2 regions of the Gordonia sp. N1V genome follow, and region 1 is predicted to be linked to the other one. Evidence: riboswitches for the same ligand, from Rfam matches in the RefSeq annotation. Region 1 holds a riboswitch; the other holds the start of a gene.
What was found. Region 1 has a riboswitch for glycine ahead of gcvP (aminomethyl-transferring glycine dehydrogenase). Riboswitches for the same ligand answer to the same signal wherever they lie in the genome.
Positions count from the first base shown of each region.

Region 1 (10,374 bases):
GTATGAGCGGCGATCTTGGTGCGCAGATCGTCCAGATCGATGTTGCCGTTGTCGGCGGTGGCCACCACCACGACCCGCAACCCGGCCAGCACGGCCGACGCGGCGTTGGTGCCATGCGCGGACTGCGGTATCAGACACACGTCGCGTCGGGTATCCCCGTGAGCGACGTGGAAGCTGCGGATGGCCAGCAAACCGGCGAGCTCTCCCTGAGATCCGGCGTTGGGCTGCAACGAAACCCGGTCGTAGCCGGTGATGTCGGCCAGCCACCGCTCGAGGTCGGCGACCAGCCGGCGGTAGCCGACGGTCTGATGCTCGGGCGCGAACGGATGGATGCCGGCAAAGCTGGGGTAGCTGATCGGCTCCATCTCCACGGCCGAGTTGAGCTTCATCGTGCACGACCCGAGCGGGATCATGGTGCGGTCGAGCGCGAGGTCCTTGTCCGAGAGCAACCGCAGGTAACGCAGCATTGCCGTCTCGGAGCGGTGTTCGTGAAACACCGGATGCTGCAGGAACATCGACGTACGCACCACAGTCGCTGGAAGGCTGTCGACAGCGGTGGTCCGGGGGCGGTGGGCGCCGAACACCGCCAGCACGGTGTCGATGATGGTGTCGGTGGTGACCTCGTCGCAGGCGATCGCCAGCTGATCGTCGTCGACACGCCGCAGATTGATGCCGGCCTGCTCGGCCGCGGTCACCAGAGTGTCGGCGCGGCCAGGCACCACGACGGTGACGGTGTCGAAGAACTCCTCGTGGAGCACCCGATGACCGGCCACCCGCAGCCCGGCGGCCAGCGTCCGAGCGTGACTGTGGACGCGGGAGGCGATGGCACGCAACCCTTCTGGACCGTGATAGACCGCATACATGGCGGCGACGTTGGCCAGCAGGGCCTGAGCGGTGCAGATGTTGCTGGTCGCCTTGTCGCGACGGATGTGCTGTTCGCGGGTCTGCAGTGCCAGGCGATAGGCGGGTCGGCCGGCCGTATCGACCGACACCCCGACCAGCCGGCCGGGCAACATCCGTTCCAGTCCGGACCGCACCGCGATGTAGGCGGCGTGCGGGCCGCCGAAGAACAGGGGCACACCAAAGCGCTGCGCGGACCCGATCGCGATGTCGGCGCCCTGCTCACCCGGCGGGGTGAGCAGAGTCAGCGACAGCAGATCCGCGGCGACCGCCACCAGCGCACCACGCTGATGCGACTCGGCGATCAGGGCGGTGTTGTCACGCACCGCACCACTCGCGCCCGGTGCCTGCACCACGACGCCGAACAGGTCACCTGCGGGCAATCCGACACTGAGATCGGCGACCGTGATTTCGATACCGACCGCCGCGGCACGTCCGATCAAGACCGCGAGTGTCTGTGGGAGACAATCGGAGTCGACGACCACCCGGGAGCTCGGCGAAGTCTTGTTCGCCCGCCGCATCAACAGGACCGCTTCCACGACGGCGGTGGCCTCGTCGAGCAGTGAGGCTCCCGCCAGCGGTAGTGTGGTGAGATCCTCGATGACGGTCTGGAAGGTCAGCAACGCTTCGAGACGACCTTGCGAGATCTCCGGCTGGTAGGGCGTGTAGGCGGTGTACCAGGCCGGCGACTCGAGCATGTTGCGGCGCAGCACCGCTGGCGTGATTGTGTCGTGGTAGCCGGCCCCGATCATCTGCACGCGAGGTGTGTTGTGCGCGGCCAACTCTCGTAGTGCGGTGAGCACCTCGGCCTCGGATCGGGCCGCCGGCACCTGCAGCGGGGTGTGGGTACGGATTTGCTCCGGAACCGCGGCGTCAATCAACTCATCGAGGCTGTCATAGCCCAGCACATCGAGCATCCGCGCGATCGACGAGTCGTTGGGTCCGACATGACGGGAAACAAAGTCGGGGTTGTCGGCGGCCGGCGCCGGAAACGACATAGGTGATGACACAAGGCAACTCCAGGAACAGGGGCACCCGTGGGTAAACGGGCACGTTGAGGTGGATGTGCCTCCCCGCTCTGTCCTCGACACCTGAGAGTTTGAGCCGGACCCACGCGAAAAGCGTTCCGGCGGTTCACCTTCGGTAAGACCGGTCAGCGATGACCGGAGCTATTCTCCAGAGTTGCCTCGACGCGGTGGTACATGAGCCTGAGAGATTCCTGGGGAGGATGTTGCTCCTACGGCGCCCCAGTTAAGGGGTTCTCCCACCGCGCGTCGTCGACGTATTCGGTTGTGAGAGGACACCCTACACACACCAACCAAAATTTGTCTCTTCACCGAACAACGGCTCGTGTGAGCCGGAGCACTAACAACACAATTGCTGTGAGTCGGTCGCCATAGTTGTGTTTCACAACGCGCTCGGTAGACGCGACGCTATGTGCATGTGGACAAACTATGCAGGCGACCAGACCTGTACTCCCGCGAAGTTTGCGCGACCTGCGACAGTGGATGAGGTGTCTCGTCTTGTTACCGAGGCAGCGAACCGCGGCCACACAGTACGGGCCGTCGGTGCCGGACACTCCTTCGGCGGCAATGTGTTGACCGACGGCACGCTCCTCTCGCTCGACAATCTTTCCGGACTCCACCACGCGGATCCGACGACCGGGTTGGTCCGGATCGGGGCGGGCACTCGACTCCACGAGCTCAACAGATTGCTCGACGCGCACGGGCTGGCAATGCCCAACCTCGGCGACATCAACGTCCAGAGCGCTGCCGGCGCGATCTCGACCGCGACGCACGGGACGGGCCGCAAACTCGGCAACCTGGCCACGACGGTCGAGTCGATCGAGCTCGTGAAGGCCGACGGGTCCGTCGTGGAACTGAGCACCGGCGACGAGTTGCGCGCAGCCCGGGTCAGTGTCGGCGCGCTCGGGGTCATCACCGCCTACACGCTGCGAACCGTGCCTTCGTTCCGGTTGCACGAGCGGCGCGAGAAGATTCCACTGACCCGCGCGCTCGCCGAACTCGACGAGCTTGCGGACAGCAACGACCACTTCGGGTTCTTCGCTTTTCCGCACGCACGCGACGTGTTGGCCAAGTCGCTCAACCGCTCCGATGAGCCGGCGAACCCGCCGAGCCGCGCTGCGGAATACATCCGCGACATCGTCGTGGAAAACCATGCCCTGGATGCCGTGAGCAAGGTGGGCCGACGGTGGCCCAATCAGATTCCGCGCTTGAACCGGACTCTGACCGCTATCGCATCGTCGAGCAGCCGGGTCGACGTCAGCCACCAGGTGTTCTCCAGCCCGCGGACGGCGGCGCGGTTCACCGAGTCGGAATGGGCTGTGCCGCGGGCGGCGTGTGGCGAGGTCTTCCGTGCGATCCAAAGCGAGATCGACCGACAGGGATTTGCGGTCAACTTCCCTCTGGAAGTGCGGTTCGTGGCCGCGGACGAGGCATCGCTGCTCAGCCCGTCGTACGGTCGCGAGACGGCCTACATAGCGGTTCATATGTACGAGGGCATGCCGTGGAGGCCGTACTTCGAGGCAGTTCAGCGCATCGCGACCGACCTTGGCGGCCGGCCACACTGGGGTAAGCGGCACTCCCTCGACGCCGCGGCACTGGCCGATGTGTACCCGGAGTGGGAAACGTTCCAAACCGTGCGGCGTGCCTACGACCCGGATGGAGTTTTCGCCAACGATCACATCCGCCGAATCTTCGGCGCCTGATGAGCAACCGATGGGGAGCGGTCGCCGCGTACGCACTGGTGGCGGCGTCGACGCAGTTGCTGTGGTTGACCTTCGCGCCCATCACGACCGATGCCGCCGAGCACTACGGGGTCTCGACCGGCGCGATCGGGTGGCTGGCGAACGTGTTTCCGCTGCTCTACGTCGTGTTGGCCATCCCCGCGGGAATAGCGCTCGACCGATGGTTTCGAGTAGCGCTGACCCTGGGCGCCGTACTGACCGCCGCGGGTGGACTGATTCGGCTTGTCGGCGATCAGTATTCAGTGGTCCTGGCCGGGCAGTTACTCGTCGCCGTCGCGCAGCCGTTGGTCCTCAACGCGATCACCCGTGTCGCGGGCAGCTATCTGGCTGAACCGGACCGGCCAAGGGGCATCGCGGCCGGGTCCGCCGGCACGTTTGCCGGCATGGTTGCTGCATTCCTGATGGGCAGCGTGATGGACATTCACACCCTGCTGGTCACCCAGGCCGCCATCGCGGTGGCGTCGGCGGTGGCCCTCGTCGCCGCCCTGCGGGTACCGGCGCAGTATCACCGGTCGGCCGAAAGCTCCGGGTTCGCCGCGTTCCGAGAGACGTGGCGAGACCCCTTCATCCGCAGACTGTGCGCACTCGTCTTCGTGCCATTCGGCGCGTTTGTTTCCCTGACCACATGGACCGAGGCACTGCTGGCACCGGCGGGCGTGTCGGCGGATCAAGCGGGAATCGTGTTGATCGCCAACGTCATCGCCGGCGTGGTCGGGTCGGCGCTGATTCCGGTGTGGGCCACCAAGCGCCGCCGCGAACTCTGGATCATCCTTGTCGCGGTGGCCGTCACGGCAGCGTCCTGCCTCGCCTTGGCCATTGCGCCCGGATTCGCCCTCGCGGTCTTGGTGTTCACCCTCTTCGGGTTCCTGCTCCTGCCTGCGCTACCGATCGTCCTCGAACTGTCCGAACGCCGAGTCAGCTCCAGCGAAGGCGCGGCCGCAGGCCTCATCTGGCTCTCCGGAAATCTCGGAGGTCTCATTGTGGCGGGCGTCGTCGGCGCACTCGTCAACCATCCCGCGTCCGCCTTCCTCCTCATGGCCGCGGTCGTGCTCGCCGCGATTCCGCTGCTGCGTAGTTTGCGCTCCGATGTCGACGCACTGCCATCGATTTCAACAGAAGGACACTCATGACAACGTTGGATCTGGGGTCGGTCACGGCCCGCTCGGGTGTGGGTTACGGCCGGCTCGCACGCGCCACTGCCGACCTTGAGCCACCGTTCGCGGTGGTCGATGTGGGGGCGTTGAGGGCCAACGCGGACTCCCTGGTTTCGCGTGCGATCGGCAAACCGGTTCGGCTGGCGTCGAAGTCGGTGCGCTGTCGACCGATCACGCACGCGGTACTCCAACGCCCCGGCTTCCGTGGTGTCCTGGCCCTGACGCTCGCCGAGGCGCTGTGGTTGGCGTCCGACGTGCAGGACGTGGTGGTCGGTTACCCGACCGCCGACGTCACGGCGCTGCGACAACTCGCCACCGACGCCGAGCTGCTTTCCCGGGTGACGCTGATGATCGACGACGTCGACCAGCTCGACCTGATCGAAAGCGTCACCCCCGACGGACCACCGATCCGAGTGTGCATCGACCTCGACGCGTCGCTGCGATTGCTGGGTGGACGCGTCCATCTGGGCGTGCGCCGCTCACCGGTCCACTCACCACAGGACGCGGTCGCGCTGGCCCGCTCGATCGTCGATCGGCCACGGTTCCGACTCGTCGGCGTGATGGCGTATGAAGGGCAGATCGCGGGCGTCGGCGACAACGTCGGCTCGATACTGCACCGACTCCAGATCCGCGGCATGCAGATGGTGTCGGGGTCGGAGTTGCGCGAGCGTCGCGCGGCAGCGGTCGCCGCCGTCAGTGAGGTTGCCGATCTGGAGTTCGTCAACGGCGGCGGGACCGGCAGCATCGAACTGACCGCGTCCGAGCCGGCCGTCACCGAGGTCGCCGCAGGATCCGGCCTGTACTGTCCGACGTTGTTCGACACCTATCGCGGCTTTCGTCCGCAACCGGCCGCGTTCTACGTGATGTCGGTCGTGCGCAAACCGACACCGGACTACGCCACGGTTCTCGGGGGTGGATGGGTCGCCAGCGGCGCGGCGGGATCCGATCGGTTACCCACGCCGTCGTGGCCGCGGGGATTGTCCTTGATTGAACTCGAGGGAGCCGGTGAAGCGCAGACACCGCTGCACGGCCCCGGCGCAGCCGCGCTGTCGATTGGTGATCGGGTGTGGTTCCGACACGCCAAGGCCGGCGAACTGTGCGAGCGCGTCAACGAATTGCACCTCGTCGACGGAGATCAGGTGATCGCCACGGTGCCCACCTACCGGGGTGAGGGAAAGGCCTTCCTCTAGCGACGCCGCCCATCGAAGTCACTCCCGACCTCACCCGCATATCCCGCAATCACGCTGCCGACGCGCCGCATCAATTCGAGAAAGGTACGCCATGGCGACCACCGCCCACGCACCTCGTAACAGCCTCCCCAACAGCGAGATGATCGCCGTTGAGAACCCCGCCACCGGCGAGATCATCGGCCACATTCCCGACCTGACGCCCGATGAGGTCACCGAGTTGGCACGACGCGCCCGCGCCGCCCAGCCCGGATGGGAGGCGCTCGGGTACCGCGGCCGAGCCCACGTCCTACGACGCATGCAGCGATGGCTGATGGACAACGCAGACCGCGTGATCACCACGATCAGCAACGAGACCGGCAAAGCCTACGAGGATGCCCAAATCGCCGAACTTGCTTACGGTGCACAAGCTTTCGGGTTCTGGGCGAAGAACGCACCCAAGTATCTCGCCGACGAAAAGATCAAGTCGTCCGCGCTGTTCGTCAAGGGCAAGTGCCTGACGCTGCGATACCGGCCCATCGGGGTCGTCGGCGTCATCGGTCCATGGAACTATCCGCTGGTCAACTCCTTCGGCGATTGCATCCCCGCGCTCGCCGCCGGCAACAGCGTCATCCTCAAACCGTCGGAGTACACGCCGATGACCTCACTGCTGATGGCCGAAGGACTGGCCGCCTGCGGTTTGCCCGAGGATGTGTTCCTCGTGGCGACCGGACGGGGCGCGACCGGCGCCGCAGTCCTCGACAACGTCGACATGATCATGTTCACCGGCTCCACTGCGACCGGCCGCACGGTGGGGACCCGCGCGGCCGAACGTCTCATCCCCGCATCCCTCGAACTCGGTGGGAAGGATCCGATGATCGTTCTCGCCGACGCCGATCTCGAACGCGCAGCCAATCACGCGGTGTACTACGCGATGTTCAACTGCGGCCAGACCTGTGCCTCCATCGAACGCTGCTACGTCGAGGCGTCGGTCTACGACGACTTCGTCGACAGAGTGACGGCCAAGACCCGGGGCCTGCGCCACGGCGTGCCCAACGGCCCGGGCAGCGTCGACGTCGGCTCGATGACCTTCCCACCACAGGTCGAGATCGTCGAACGGCACGTCGAGGACGCCCGCCAACGCGGCGCTCGGGTACTGGTCGGCGGGCACCGTGGACGCGGCCCGGGGCATTGGTTCGAACCCACGATTCTCGTCGACGTCGACCACGACATGGCCTGCATGCGCGAGGAGACGTTTGGTCCGACGCTGCCGATCATGGAGGTCACCGACGCAGACGAGGCCATCCGACTGGCCAACGACTCCGAGTACGGACTGTGCGCCTCGGTCTTCACCCGCGATGCCAAACGCGGTGAGGCCATCGCGAGACAGATCAAGGCCGGGTCCGTCACGGTCAACGACGCGCTCGTGAACTACACCGCCCTGGAACTCCCGATGGGTGGCGGCGCACCAGGTTCCGGCGTCGGCTACCGGCACGGCGCCGGCGGAATCCGCAAATACTGCCGGCAACAGTCCCTGCTCGTCTCACGCATCCATGGGCATCGAGACCTTCACATGCACCCCTACAACGCCACCCGCACACGCCTGCTCACCCGCCTTCTGGCGCTGCTCAATCGCGGGCTGCCCGCCAGGTGACGACGGGTGGACCCGATCGAACCCACCGCTTGTGCCCACATTCCGAGTCGAGGGAAAGGCGGCGAGGGAAAGGCATTGTGATGACCCCGCTCGAGAGTGTGTCTTATGATCCCTGCATCGTGGACCTGCACACTCGCAAACTTCGCGCGTTCGTCGTCCTCGCTGAGGAACTGAACTTCAGCCGCGCGGCGGCGCAGCTCTTTCTCGCCCAACAAGCCCTGAGCCGGTTGATCCGCGAGGTCGAGGACGAGGTCGGCGCCACCTTGTTCACCCGCACGACCCGCAAGGTCGAACTCACTCCGGCAGGCGTGGCATTTCGCGATGGTGCCGTCGCCGCCCTCGCTGCGCTCGACCGCGCCTCGGCGGAGGCGTTGCGCAGGGAACGCGCGATCTCGGGCACCCTACATCTGGGCTACACCGTCGGCGCCGCTCTCGAACTCACCGAGCCGATACTGAGCGAGTTCCGGTCCCAGTTTCCCGACGTCGAGTTGGAGACCCGCGAATACTCGCTGGCCGATCCGGACGCCGGACTGATCAGTGGGTTCGCAGACGTGTCGATCATCCGGCTCCCGGTGTCCACGCCCGACTTGTATACGGAGCCGCTGTTCACCGAGCCGCTCGTTGCGCTCGTATCGACGGGTCACCGGCTCGCTGGACGTCAGTCGGTCCGCGCCGACGAACTCCTCGACGACCCGGTAACCCTGAGCGAACTCGAGGATCCGGCCCGCAGAGAGTTTTGGACTCTGGCCGCGTTTCGGGCGCCCGACTCACCAGCTGTTGTCGTACCCGTCGGCACGGTAACCGAGGAGGTGCAGACCGTCGGGACTGGGGGAGCGATCGCGATCACCGCCGCCGCGGCCGCGCGCTACCTTCCATTTCCGGGGATCAAGCACCTGCCGATCAGCGACGCTCCGGGGTCGGTGGTCGCGCTGGCCTGGACACAGCGCGCCACTTCACTGGTTACCCGCTTCGTCGAGGTAGCCCTCGTCGTACGTGATCGACAGGCAGACCTGGTCAACGAGATCGAGCACCCTGATGTGCGTTCCTGACCCACGTGGGTGATCCGTCAGTCTCCCGGCGTCAGCTCAACGTCGATGGTGCGCCGCCAGCGCCGTCGGGCAGTTCGGGGTGTGCCGAGGAACTCGTCGACCACTGGGCCGAATACCGCGGCGTTGAGAACCAGGTCGATGTGGCCGCCGCCGTGTGCGTGCAGTGTTGCACGCGGTATCAAACGACTGAGGATGTGTGCGTTGATCATTGGGATGATCGGATCGTCGGTGCCCGAGATGACCAGGGTCCGCTGGCGGATCGCCGGCAGCGCGTGGATCGAGGTCCACACCCAGCCGGCCATCAACTGATGCAGGTAGCCCTTCGTGCAGCCGGCGTGCACCTGACGGATCACGACCTTGCGGGGCTTGTCGGGACGGATGAAGCAGGCGACCGGCGAGGTCTCGGACAGGCCGTAGCCCTCGAGGATGACCGCGTCGAAGGCGTCTTCGAAGTCAGTGATGACCTGGGCGGGCAGGGCTTCGCCCCCGGACACACAGACGCGCAGCGAGCTGGTGTCGTCGGTGGGCCGCCGCGCAGCGACCAGCGCCGAGTACATCGTCGGAACACCCTCGAACACCGTCACCTTCTCCGCGGCGATGGCGTCGAGCACGACGACCGGGTCGAAACGGGGGATGAGGACGAGAGTGGCCTGGGCGTACACCGCGCCGTTGAGCCCACAGGTGAGGCCGAACACGTGGAACAGCGGCAGGCAGCCGATGATGACGTCCTTATGGGTGCCCCTCGCCAGGTTGTCCATCGAGATCTGTGCGTTGCGGCGCAGACCGGCGTAGGTCAGCTCAGCGCCCTTGGGCTTGCCGGTGGTTCCGGAGGTGTGCAGGATGACGGCGGTGTCGGAATCGGCACGCTCGACGGGGCAGACCCGGGGTGCAGTGGCGGTGACGGCGGCCATCAGGTCGGCGTCGGCCAGGATGCACCCGGAAACCACACAGACAGCCAGACGCTCGACGTCCACGTTTCGTCGAACCGGTGAACGCCATCAGCAACCGCCCAACCGAGGTCGAAACACGGAGGATCCCAGGGCACTGGGAGGGGGATCTGATCATCGGGGCGCTGGGCGGCTCTGCGATGGCGACGGTGGTCGAGAGGTCCACTCGCTTCGTGATGCTGGGACATCTCGGACGGAACCGAACCGCAGAAGCCGTGCGCGACTCTCTGATCACAGCATTCCGAGACCTGCCCGCGTCATTGCGCGGCAGTCTTACCTGGGACCAGGGTGCGGAGATGGCCGAACACCGAGCGCTCGACATCAGCTGAGCCACCTAGAATGGGTGCTCGTTCGCTATCCCGCAATCGCTCACCCATCCAAAGAGCGCGCTGAACCAGCAAGACCAATATCTGGCGAGTAGTTCGCTCATCCCGCGTCACAACACAACGGGCAGAGCTAGTTACGTCACTGTGACGTTTCGGAGCCCTAGAGTCGGGTAGCACCTCAGACCCGCATCTGAGCGTAGTAACCTCCGAACACGCACGCGGACAGCACATCTCACGCCAAGCACACAAAGAGCTGTATTAAGCACATCGCAATCGAAGCTCAGTCAGGCCCCAAGTTCTTGTCAAACGACGACAAAACAGCCGGCAATTTCGCCAAGTCGGTGACATTTCGCCATTCTCGGCGATCATTTACACTTGATCACGAGAACTAATCTCCCCCAGCATCATTCA
Region 1 is NZ_JARJDD010000012.1:7,520-17,893, forward strand. It holds gene gcvP (aminomethyl-transferring glycine dehydrogenase) at 1-1,898, opposite strand, end outside; glycine riboswitch at 2,087-2,177, opposite strand; gene P3L18_RS16235 (D-arabinono-1,4-lactone oxidase) at 2,342-3,628, shown strand; gene P3L18_RS16240 (MFS transporter) at 3,628-4,797, shown strand; gene P3L18_RS16245 (amino acid deaminase/aldolase) at 4,794-6,011, shown strand; gene P3L18_RS16250 (aldehyde dehydrogenase family protein) at 6,103-7,641, shown strand; gene P3L18_RS16255 (LysR substrate-binding domain-containing protein) at 7,761-8,690, shown strand; gene P3L18_RS28445 (AMP-binding protein) at 8,708-9,664, opposite strand; partial or broken gene P3L18_RS16265 (IS30 family transposase) at 9,628-9,948, shown strand.

Region 2 (10,374 bases), 110 kb from region 1:
CGACTCTCACCCGGCACGGCGCTGCTTGTCGTCAAGCGTGGTCCGAACGCCGGATCCCGGTTCCTGCTCGACCAGGCGACCACGTCCGCGGGCCGCCACCCCGACAGCGACATCTTCCTCGACGACGTCACCGTGAGCCGCCGGCACGCCGAGTTCCGGCTGTCCGACGCCGAGTTCCAGGTCGTCGACGTGGGCAGCCTCAACGGCACCTACGTCAACCGCGAACCGGTCGACACCGCGACGCTGAGCAACGGCGACGAGGTCCAGATCGGCAAGTTCCGGCTCGTATTCCTGAGCGGCCCGCGCGACGGTTCCGCTTCCTAGGCACGTGCCGGCCTCCCCAGCAGGGCAGCGCGGCGACGGACCGATGTCCATCGGGTCGGTCCTCGCACTGCTGCGTGAGGACTTTCCCGACGTCACCATCTCCAAGATCCGATTCCTCGAGTCCGAGGGATTGATCAGTCCGGAGCGTGCGCCGTCGGGCTATCGCAGATTCAGCCAGGCGGACTGCGATCGGCTGCGCTTCGTGCTGACCGCGCAGCGTGATCGCTATCTGCCGCTGAAGGTCATCAAGGAGCAACTCGACTCGATCGATCACGGCAACGACGGGTCCACCGGCAACGGCACGCGGTTGCTGTCGTCGGCTCGCTCGGCGGTGGCGCCGGCCACCGACTTCGGTTCGCGCGCAGACCGGGTGTCACGGGAGTCGTTGATCGAACGCACGGGTGTGGACTCGGCGTTCGTGACCGAACTCCAACGCAGTGGCCTGCTGACGCCCGGCCCCGCCGGGTTCTTCGACGAGGACGCGGTGCGATTGGTGGAAGCCGCTGCGGCACTGGCGAGCTACGGCGTCGAGACACGACACCTGCGCGCGTTCAAGGTCTCCGCCGACCGTGAGGCCGGGCTGGTCGCCCAGATCGCCAGCCCGATCGCCAAGGGCAAGGGCACCGGTGCCCGCGATCGCGCCGAGGAGTTGGTGCGCGAGATCGCGGCCCTCTCGGTCACCCTGCACACCCAGCTGGTCAAGGCGGCCGTGCGGGACGTCTTGGACTGACGTCGGCGTTCTGACGCCCGGCCCGATCGTCCGGTCGGACCGACTCGACCTTCGTGCGGCGGCGGTGCGGTGTAGCGTCGAGAAGGACCCATCGGGTCACGAGAGAATCGGTTCCGTCGTCATCGGGTGGAGGTGCATGACATGAGCGAAATGCGCGTGGTCGGTATCCGCGTCGAGCCGCCACAGAGTCAGCCCGTGTTGTTGCTGCGTGAGGTCGACGGCGCACGATATCTGCCGATCTGGATCGGGCAGAGTGAAGCCGCGTCGATCGCGCTGCGGCAGAAGGGGATCGAGCCGCCGAGGCCATTGACCCATGATCTGATCGTGAACCTCATCGAGGAGTTCGGGCAGACCCTCGTCGAGGTACGCATCGTCGACATGCAAGAGGGCACCTTCTACGCCGAGATGGTCTTCGCCAACGACCTCCGGGTATCGGCGCGCCCCTCGGATTCGATCGCGGTCGCCATGCGTGCCGAGGTCCCGATCATCGCCGACGAGGAGGTCCTCGCCGAGGCGGGTCTGCTCATCCCGGACGAGGACACCGACGAGGCGCCGAACGAGAAGGACGACGAGGTCGAGAAGTTCAAGGAGTTCCTCGACAACGTCTCACCCGACGACTTCAAGGCGAGCGGCGGCGCCTGATCCGCGTGAGGCGATCGGTTTCGCCATCGGCGGGAGCGACACATCACGGATCGGCAACCGTCTGGTCTCCGTCTGCCTCCATCTCAAGTAGAGGTTGAGCCTCCTGGCGCGTCGCGTTGATTCGGAGTCGTCGGCAGGCATAGCGTCAGTGCCGGATCGCCGCAGGACATCCGTGGCGAGCAGGACATCGATCGGCGCGCGGGCGCGTACAGTAGACCACCGAGGGTGGCCGACAAAGTGCATGCCCGTCCGACCGGTTCTCAAGGTGTGGCGAGGAGTCTGCAGTGGGCGATCAGCCGATGGACAACGGTGCGAGTGGGGATCGTGGCGCGCCGCGAACGGCGACGCAGGGAAGCCTGGAGGACATCGCTCCCGGCCTGTTCCCCAATGACACGGTGCCCGACGAGCTGATCGGCTACCGCGGCCCGAGCGCCTGCCAGATCGCCGGCATCACCTACCGTCAGCTCGACTACTGGGCACGGACCTCGCTGGTCGTCCCGTCGATTCGCGGTGCCGCCGGGTCCGGCAGTCAACGGCTCTACTCGTTCAAGGACGTCCTGGTCCTCAAGATCGTCAAACGTCTGCTCGACACCGGGATCTCGCTGCAGAACATCCGTGTCGCGGTCGACCATCTGCGTCAGCGGGGGGTCGAGGACCTCGCGCGGATCACCCTGTTCTCGGACGGGACGACGGTCTACGAGTGCACCTCTGCCGAAGAAGTCGTCGACCTGCTCCAGGGTGGTCAGGGCGTCTTCGGGATCGCGGTGAGCGGAGCCATGCGCGAACTCACCGGCACCATCTCCGACTTCCCCGGTGAACGGGCCGACGGCGGCGTCACCGAGACCGCTCCGGAGGACGAGCTCGCGGCACGTCGCAAGAGCCGCACGCGCCGCACCGGATAGCCACCTCGTGGCGCGCTGCACCCGGCGGGTTACCCGACGGTAGACTGGGCGGGCGCCGCTGCATCACGGGAGAGCGTCGCCGTCCACGCCTCGGATACGAGGTCACGCGGTGACCGCCGAAGGAGCAATACCTCTCCGTCAAACTCTCAGGCACCCGGACCGTGATGGACGACGGCGTCTCTGGAAAGTGACGAGCCACTCGTCCGCCCACGGTGAAAGGCCAGACGCGTCGGTGACGCCGCGTACGGCCGAATCTCTCAGGCGCCGGCCGGATCTGCGATCCGCGGCATGACAGAGGGGGAGGACCGAACGATCCGGTGTCCGGATCCCGTGAGAGGTCCCGTCATGACCCGTCTGTCCGAATCCCAGTCGCCCGTGGAATCCCGGTTGCCCGTCCCGCCGGCCTTCGTCGACCGTCACGTGGGCCCCGACAACGCGGAGACCGCGCACATCCTGGCCACCATCGGCGTGTCGGGTCTCGACGAACTCGCCGCGCGCGTGGTGCCCGCGGTGATCGCCGATTCGCCCGACGACAACGGCCTCGACGCCCTTCCTCCGCCGGCCACCGAACACCAGGTGCTTGCCACACTCGCCGAACTCGCCGCCCGCAACACGGTCTGCCGCTCGATGATCGGGCTGGGCTATTACGACACGCTGACCCCGCCGGTGGTCCGCCGCAACGTGCTGGAGAACCCGGCCTGGTACACCGCCTACACGCCCTATCAGCCCGAGATCAGCCAGGGGCGCCTCGAGGCACTGCTCAACTTCCAGACCATGGTCTCCGACCTCACCGGCCTCGAGGTCGCGAATGCGTCGATGCTCGACGAGGCGACCGCGGCGGCGGAGGCGATGACGCTCATGCGCCGGGCGGGCAAGTCGAAGTCGGCGCGGCTGGTCGTCGACGCCGATCTCTACCCGCAGACCCGCGCCGTCATCGAGTCCCGTGCCGAGCCGTTGGGGATCGAGGTCGTCGAGGCGGCACTGCATCCCGAACTCCCCGGGTACGGTCTGCCCGCCGACGACTACTTCGGCGTCGTGCTGCAGGTGCCGGGTGCCTCCGGCCGCATCATCGACGCCGCGCCGATCATCGAGGCCGCTCATGGGGCCGGCGCACTCGTCGCGGTGGGCGCCGACCTGTTGGCCCTGACCCTCATCACCCCGCCCGGTGAGCTGGGCGCCGACGTCGCCTTCGGCACCACCCAGCGGTTCGGTGTGCCGATGGGCTTCGGCGGCCCACACGCGGGATACCTCGCGGTGCGTACCGCCCACACCCGGCAGATGCCCGGACGACTCGTCGGGGTGTCCAAGGACGCCGATGACAACCTCGCCTACCGGCTGTCGCTGCAGACGCGCGAACAACACATCCGCCGCGAGAAGGCAACCAGCAACATCTGCACCGCACAGGTCCTGCTCGCCATCATCGCGGCGATGTATGCCGGCTATCACGGTCCGGAAGGGTTGCGCGCCATCGCGATTCGGGTGCACGAACGGGCCGCGCGGATCGCCGACGCGCTCACCGCCGCCGGCTTCGCCGTCGAGCACGCAACCTTCTTCGACACCGTCGCGGTCCGGATCCCCGGCGGTGCCGACCGGATCGTCGCCACGGCCCGACAGGCCGGAATCGCGCTGTGGCGCGCAGACGCCGACACCGTGCGCATCGCCTGCGACGAGACCACCACCGACGACGACGTACGCGCCGTGCTCGGTGTCTTCGATTCCGCCGGTGTACGCCCGAGGCAGTTCGCACAACCGATCGCGACACGCACGAGTGACTACCTCACGCACCCGGCATTCCACCGCCACCGCACCGAGACGTCGATGCTGCGATACCTACGAGCCCTGTCCGACAAGGACATCGCGCTCGATCGCAGCATGATTCCGCTCGGCTCGTGCACGATGAAGCTCAACGCCACCGCGGAGATGGAACCCATCACCTGGCCGGGCTTCGCCGGACTGCACCCGTTCGCCCCGGCCGAGGACAGTGCGGGCATCCGCGAGCTGATCGCGACCCTGGAATCGTGGCTGGTGGCCATCACCGGCTACGACCGGGTGAGCCTGCAGCCCAACGCGGGTTCACAGGGAGAGTACGCGGGCCTGCTGGCGATCCGCGGCTACCACCACAGCCGCGGCGACACCGACCGCGACGTGTGCCTGATCCCGTCGAGTGCGCATGGCACCAATGCGGCCTCGGCGGTCATGGCCGGGATGCGGGTGGTCGTGGTGGCCTGCCGCACCAACGGTGACGTCGACGTCGAGGATCTGCGTGCCAAGATCGCCGAACACGGCACGCGTCTGGCCGCGATCATGATCACCTATCCCTCCACCCACGGGGTGTTCGAACACGACATCGCCGACATCTGCGCGGCCGTCCACGACGCCGGCGGTCAGGTGTATGTCGACGGCGCGAACCTGAACGCGCTCGTCGGCGTTGCCCGTCCGGGACGCTTCGGCGGCGACGTGAGTCATCTGAACCTGCACAAGACGTTCTGCATCCCGCACGGCGGCGGCGGACCCGGGGTTGGCCCGGTCGCGGTGCGTAGTCATCTCGCGGCATTCCTGCCTGGCCACCCGCTCGCGCCGGAGCTGCCGGACGGTCCGACGATCGCCGCCGCGCCCTACGGATCGGCGTCGATCCTGCCGATCACCTACGCCTACATCGCGATGATGGGGGCGGCCGGTCTACGTCGGGCGACGCTGACTGCCATCGCCTCGGCGAACTACATCGCGCGTCGGCTCGCCGATCACTACCCGGTGCTCTACACCGGCCACGAGGCCGGTGCCGGGGACACCGGTGAGGTCGGCGGCTGGGTGGCCCACGAGGCGATCCTGGATCTGCGTCCGCTGACCAAGGAGACCGGTGTCACCGTCGACGATGTGGCAAAACGATTGGCCGACTACGGCTTCCACGCGCCGACGATGAGTTTCCCGGTGGCCGGGACGCTGATGGTCGAGCCGACCGAGAGCGAGAACCTCGACGAACTCGATGCGTTCTGCGACGCGATGATCGCAATCCGCGCCGAGATCGACGCCGTGGCCGCGGGCACGTGGCCCGCAGAGGACAACCCGCTACGCGGAGCGCCGCATACCGCCGAGTGCCTCGTCGGCGAGTGGGACCATCCGTACTCCCGGGAGGTGGCCGTGTACCCGCAGGGCCTGCCGTCCGCGGGCGCGCGAGCCAAGGTGTGGCCGGCGGTGCGGCGCATCGACGGGGCCTTCGGCGACCGCAACCTCGTGTGCAGTTGCCCGCCGGTGGCGGCGTTCGCCTAGTGATACCGGTGGCTGAGGACAACCCGGGCGGCCGTCAGCCCGCGTTGGTGCCGTACACGAGCTTGTTGATCGTGACGATGGCCTGATCCTCCGGATTGGGCATCGGATCGTCGGTCATCGGGAAGGCGACCGTCGCGGTCTTCGGCGGTAGCGGGGCGTCGCCGCGGAAGCCGAGGCCGGTCAGCGCCCGCAGGTGTTCGGGTTTCTCGGCGTAGCCGAGGAATTCGGAGATCGCGGCGCCGGCGAACTGCGGTACCTGATCACCCTTGAGGTGCAGGACGGGGAAGTCGGCGATCGGGGTCGGCCCGTCGGGGATCACCTCGGCGAGCCGGGCCTTGGCGTCGTCCTTGGTCAGCTGATACAGCCGCTGTTCGGTGATCGGCACGGCATGAATGGGTGCACTCGCCGGGTCCGTGGCCGTGGCAATCGCAGTCGCCGCTCCCGCCGGCGAGCCGTCGGGGGACCGCGGAGCGGTCCGGGTGAGTGCGTCGATGCTCGAGGACACCCGCGTCGAGGCGGCGTCGGCAGCGGTCAGGGTGCCGACACTGTGGGTCACCCGCATCGCCACCGCCTGCGCGGCGAGGACACTCGGATCCGATTGGCCCTCACGCGGCATCGACATGCGCAACGACCCCCAGCCGCGCAGCCCGAGGTCGTCGAGACTGTCGTCGCGACTCTGCAGCGTCGGGAGCTGTCCCCAGTCGAGTTGGCCGGTGAGCTTGGCCCCGAGTTCCGGAGCGGTCACGAGCACCACCGGCGAGGTGACCAGCGAATCGGGATCGCCGTCCACGAGATCGGGTTTGGCGGTCGTGAGCTGGGCGGCCCACACCGACGACTGTGGTACCCACGCGGCTGGATACGGACCCATCGATGCGGTGTCCCAGCTGCCGGTCAGACCGTCGAGAGTGATCTTGGCGTCGCGGGCGGCGACCGCGATGCGGACACAGTGGTCGCGTACCACCGGATTGGTCGCCGAATAGGCCTGCGCGATGGCCTCGAGTCCCGGCGCGATGTCGGGGTCGGCGAGGACGGTTACCGTGGCCGGGCCGTCGACGCATTGTGCGGCCGCGGCGTCGGCCTCGCGGTCGACGTGATCACCGATGCGGAACCACACCACCACACACGCGGCGATCAGGATCGCCGACAGCAGAACCATGACCAGGCCGCGGCTCACCCCGCGATGCCGCAACCTGTTCTTGTCATCGTCGACGCGATGGTGTGCCACCCGTTGGTCCTCCGTTGTCCGACCGGCCCGGGCACACCCTATGGCATATCAGGGCCGGTCGGAAACCTCACGCAGCGCCGAATCAGCCCTGAGCAGCCGCTTTGTACTCGCGGCGGCGGCGATGCAGGATCGGCTCGGTGTAGCCACTGGGCTGGGTGGTGCCCTCCAGGATCAGCTCCTTGGCGGCCTGCCAGGCGATGTTGCTGTCGAAGTCCGGGGCCATCGGCCGGTAATCCGGGTCGCCCTCGTTCTGGCGGTCGACCACCGGGGCCATCCGCTTGAGCGCGTCGACCACGTCGTCGGCGGTCACGATGCCGTGCCGGATCCAGTTGGCGAGGAGCTGACTCGAGATGCGCAGCGTCGCACGGTCTTCCATCAGAGCGATGTCGTGGATGTCGGGGACCTTGGAGCAGCCGACACCGTGGTCGATCCAACGCACCACGTAGCCGAGGATGGACTGGCAGTTGTTGTCGAGCTCCTCGCGCTTCTCCTCGTCGGACCAATCGGTCCTCGGGGCGAGCGGGATGGTGAGGATGTCATCGACCGAGGCCGGATCCCGCTTGGCGATCTCATCCTGGCGCTCGAAGACGTCGACGAGGTGGTAGTGCATGGCGTGCAGCGTCGCCGCCGTCGGTGAGGGCACCCACGCGGTCGTCGCGCCGGCCTTGGGCTGGCCGATCTTCTGCTCGACCATGTCGGCCATCAGATCGGTCATCGCCCACATGCCCTTGCCGATCTGCGCCTTGTGCTGCAGGCCGGCGGCCAAACCGGTGTCGACGTTGAAGTCCTCGTAGGCGAGAATCCACTTCTGCTTCTTCATCTCGCCCTTGCGGATCATGGCGCCGGCCTCCATCGAGGTGTGGATCTCGTCGCCGGTGCGGTCGAGGAAGCCGGTGTTGATGAACACCACCCGCTTCTCGGCGGCCTTGATCGCGGCCTTGAGGTTCACCGTGGTGCGGCGCTCCTCGTCCATGATGCCGACCTTGAGGGTGTTCTCCGGCAGGCCGAGGACCTGCTCGACGCGACCGAACAACTCGACGGTGAAGGCGACCTCGTCGGGCCCGTGCATCTTCGGCTTGACGATGTAGATGGACCCGGTCCGGGAGTTCTGCACACCCGATTGGGTGGACAGTCCGTGGATGGCGGCCAGCGAGGTGACCAGGGCGTCGAGGATGCCCTCGGGGACCTCGTTGCCGTCGGCGTCGAGGATCGCGGGGTTGGTCATCAGGTGACCGACGTTGCGGACGAACAGCAGCGAGCGGCCGTGCAGGTCGAAGCCGGTCCCGTCGGGTCCGGTGTACTCGCGGTTGGGATTGAGGCGGCGGGTGAAGCTCTTGCCGCCCTTGGTCACCTCTTCGGCCAGGTCGCCCTTGTTCAGGCCGAGCCAGTTGCGGTAGCCGAGCACCTTGTCGTCGGCGTCGACCGCGGCGACGGAGTCCTCGAAGTCCATGATCGTGGTGATCGCCGACTCCATGACCACGTCCTTGATGCCCGCCGGGTCGGTGGAGCCGATGGGGGAGTTCGGGTCGATCTCGATGTCGAGGTAGAGGCCGTTGTGGCGCAACAGGATCGACGACGGCGAGGAGGCCTGTCCGCGATAACCGGCGAACGCCGACGGGTCGGCGAGGGTGGCCGTCGATCCGTCGGCCAGGGTCACCGACAGCGCGCCGTTGTCGACGGTGAACGCGGTCACGTCGGTGTAGCTGCATTGTTCGAGCGGAACTGCCTTGTCCAGGAAGTCCTTTGCGTACGCGATGACCTTGTCGCCGCGAACCTTGTTGTAGGACTTGCCCTTCTCCGCGCCGTCGGTCTCCGGGATGACGTCGGTGCCGTAGAGGGCGTCGTACAGCGAACCCCAGCGGGCGTTGGAGGCATTGAGCGCGAAGCGGGCGTTGAGGACCGGCACCACCAGCTGTGGGCCTGCGGTCTCGCTGATCTCGCGATCGACGCCGGTGGTGCTGATCTGGAAGTCGTCGGGCACCGGCACGAGGTAGCCGATCTCGGTGAGAAAATCCTTGTACTCACCGAAGGTGGTGGCGTCGGAGAAGTCGGCGCCCTGATGGTCGCGGTGCCAGGTGTCGATCTTGGCCTGCAGATCGTCGCGGACGGCGAGCAGCGCCTTGTTCTTCGGTGCGAGGTCGGCGACGATCTCGGCGGCTCCGGACCAGAAGGTGTCGGCGTCCACACCGGTGCCCGGCAACGCCTCATCGTTGACGAAGTCGTAGAGGACTCGAGAGACCTGCAAGCCGTTGACGGTGATCCGGTCAGACATGTGCGCCTTCCTTCGTGTGGTCCCCACAGCACTCACCCCCACGGCACCGAGGTGCTCGGACGGGGTGTGAAAGTCGTGGTTCTGCGGTGTGCGGCCACCTATGTTACTCGCCGGGAATCATCGCCGGCGGGCCCGGTCGGCTCTGCGCAGGGCGGTTCGTCGACGCCGGGCAGCGCGTCGATCGCCGCGACGATCCGCGTCCGGACCGCGGCGGCGCGGCGGGTGAGTGCGGTCTGCTCGCGGACGTAGTGCGCGCGTCCGGCCGCGGTCTCCACCGCGATCGGCTCGTACCCGAGCGACCGCAGATCGTAGGGACTCGCGCGCATGTCGATCTCCCGGGCGTCGCGGGCGAGCTCGAAGGCGTCCAGCGTCAGCGCCGAATCGAGCAGCGGGGCCAGGGTGAAGCAGGTGCGATAGAGGTCCATCGACACGTGCAGACAGCCCGGTTGGTCGGTGGCGAGCCGGTCATCGGGGCCCAGGGGCCGTTCGTTGCGGGGGCGGGCGGGGTCGGTGAAGAACCGGAACGCGTCGAAGTGGGTGCAGCGCAACGGCATGGCCTCGACCACCGCATCGGTGCCCGCGGCGCCGAGCCGCAGGGGCGCAGCGTGCCGGGTGTCGGTGGTGCGGTACACCATTGCCCACTCGTGCAGCCCGAAGCACCCGAGGCGCGCAGGCCTGGCAGCGGTCCGGGTGAGCAGGTCCCGTGCGGACCGCACGGCATCGAGGCGACGGCGCAGGTAGGCCGGATCGACGGTGATGCCCGCGGTCGTGTGGTGATAGCCGCGCAGCGTGCCGACCTCCCGAGCCCAGGCCTGATCGTGGGCGGTGTCGTCGATGCGCAGGACGACCCCGTACCCGGGATGCCACCGCCGCACATGGGAGGGACGCGACGAGTAATAGGTGAACAGGAAGTCGAGCACCGGATGACGGCCACCGCGCCGACGCTCACGCAGGTACGGACCGATCAGCTCCTCGACACGTCGCGCGTGGGCATCGCGCTGCGCGTGCCGCT
Region 2 is NZ_JARJDD010000012.1:113,223-123,596, reverse strand. It holds gene garA (glycogen accumulation regulator GarA) at 1-324, shown strand, start outside; gene P3L18_RS16700 (MerR family transcriptional regulator) at 368-1,054, shown strand; gene P3L18_RS16695 (bifunctional nuclease family protein) at 1,196-1,696, shown strand; gene P3L18_RS16690 (MerR family transcriptional regulator) at 1,996-2,598, shown strand; glycine riboswitch at 2,655-2,770, shown strand; glycine riboswitch at 2,771-2,903, shown strand; gene gcvP (aminomethyl-transferring glycine dehydrogenase) at 2,944-5,865, shown strand; gene P3L18_RS16680 (hypothetical protein) at 5,900-7,090, opposite strand; gene P3L18_RS16675 (malate synthase G) at 7,173-9,362, opposite strand; gene P3L18_RS16670 (3-methyladenine DNA glycosylase) at 9,461-10,374, opposite strand, start outside.
Region 2: it holds a riboswitch for glycine, as region 1 does, so the genes downstream of both, gcvP (aminomethyl-transferring glycine dehydrogenase) here and gcvP (aminomethyl-transferring glycine dehydrogenase) in region 1, are expected to answer to the same signal.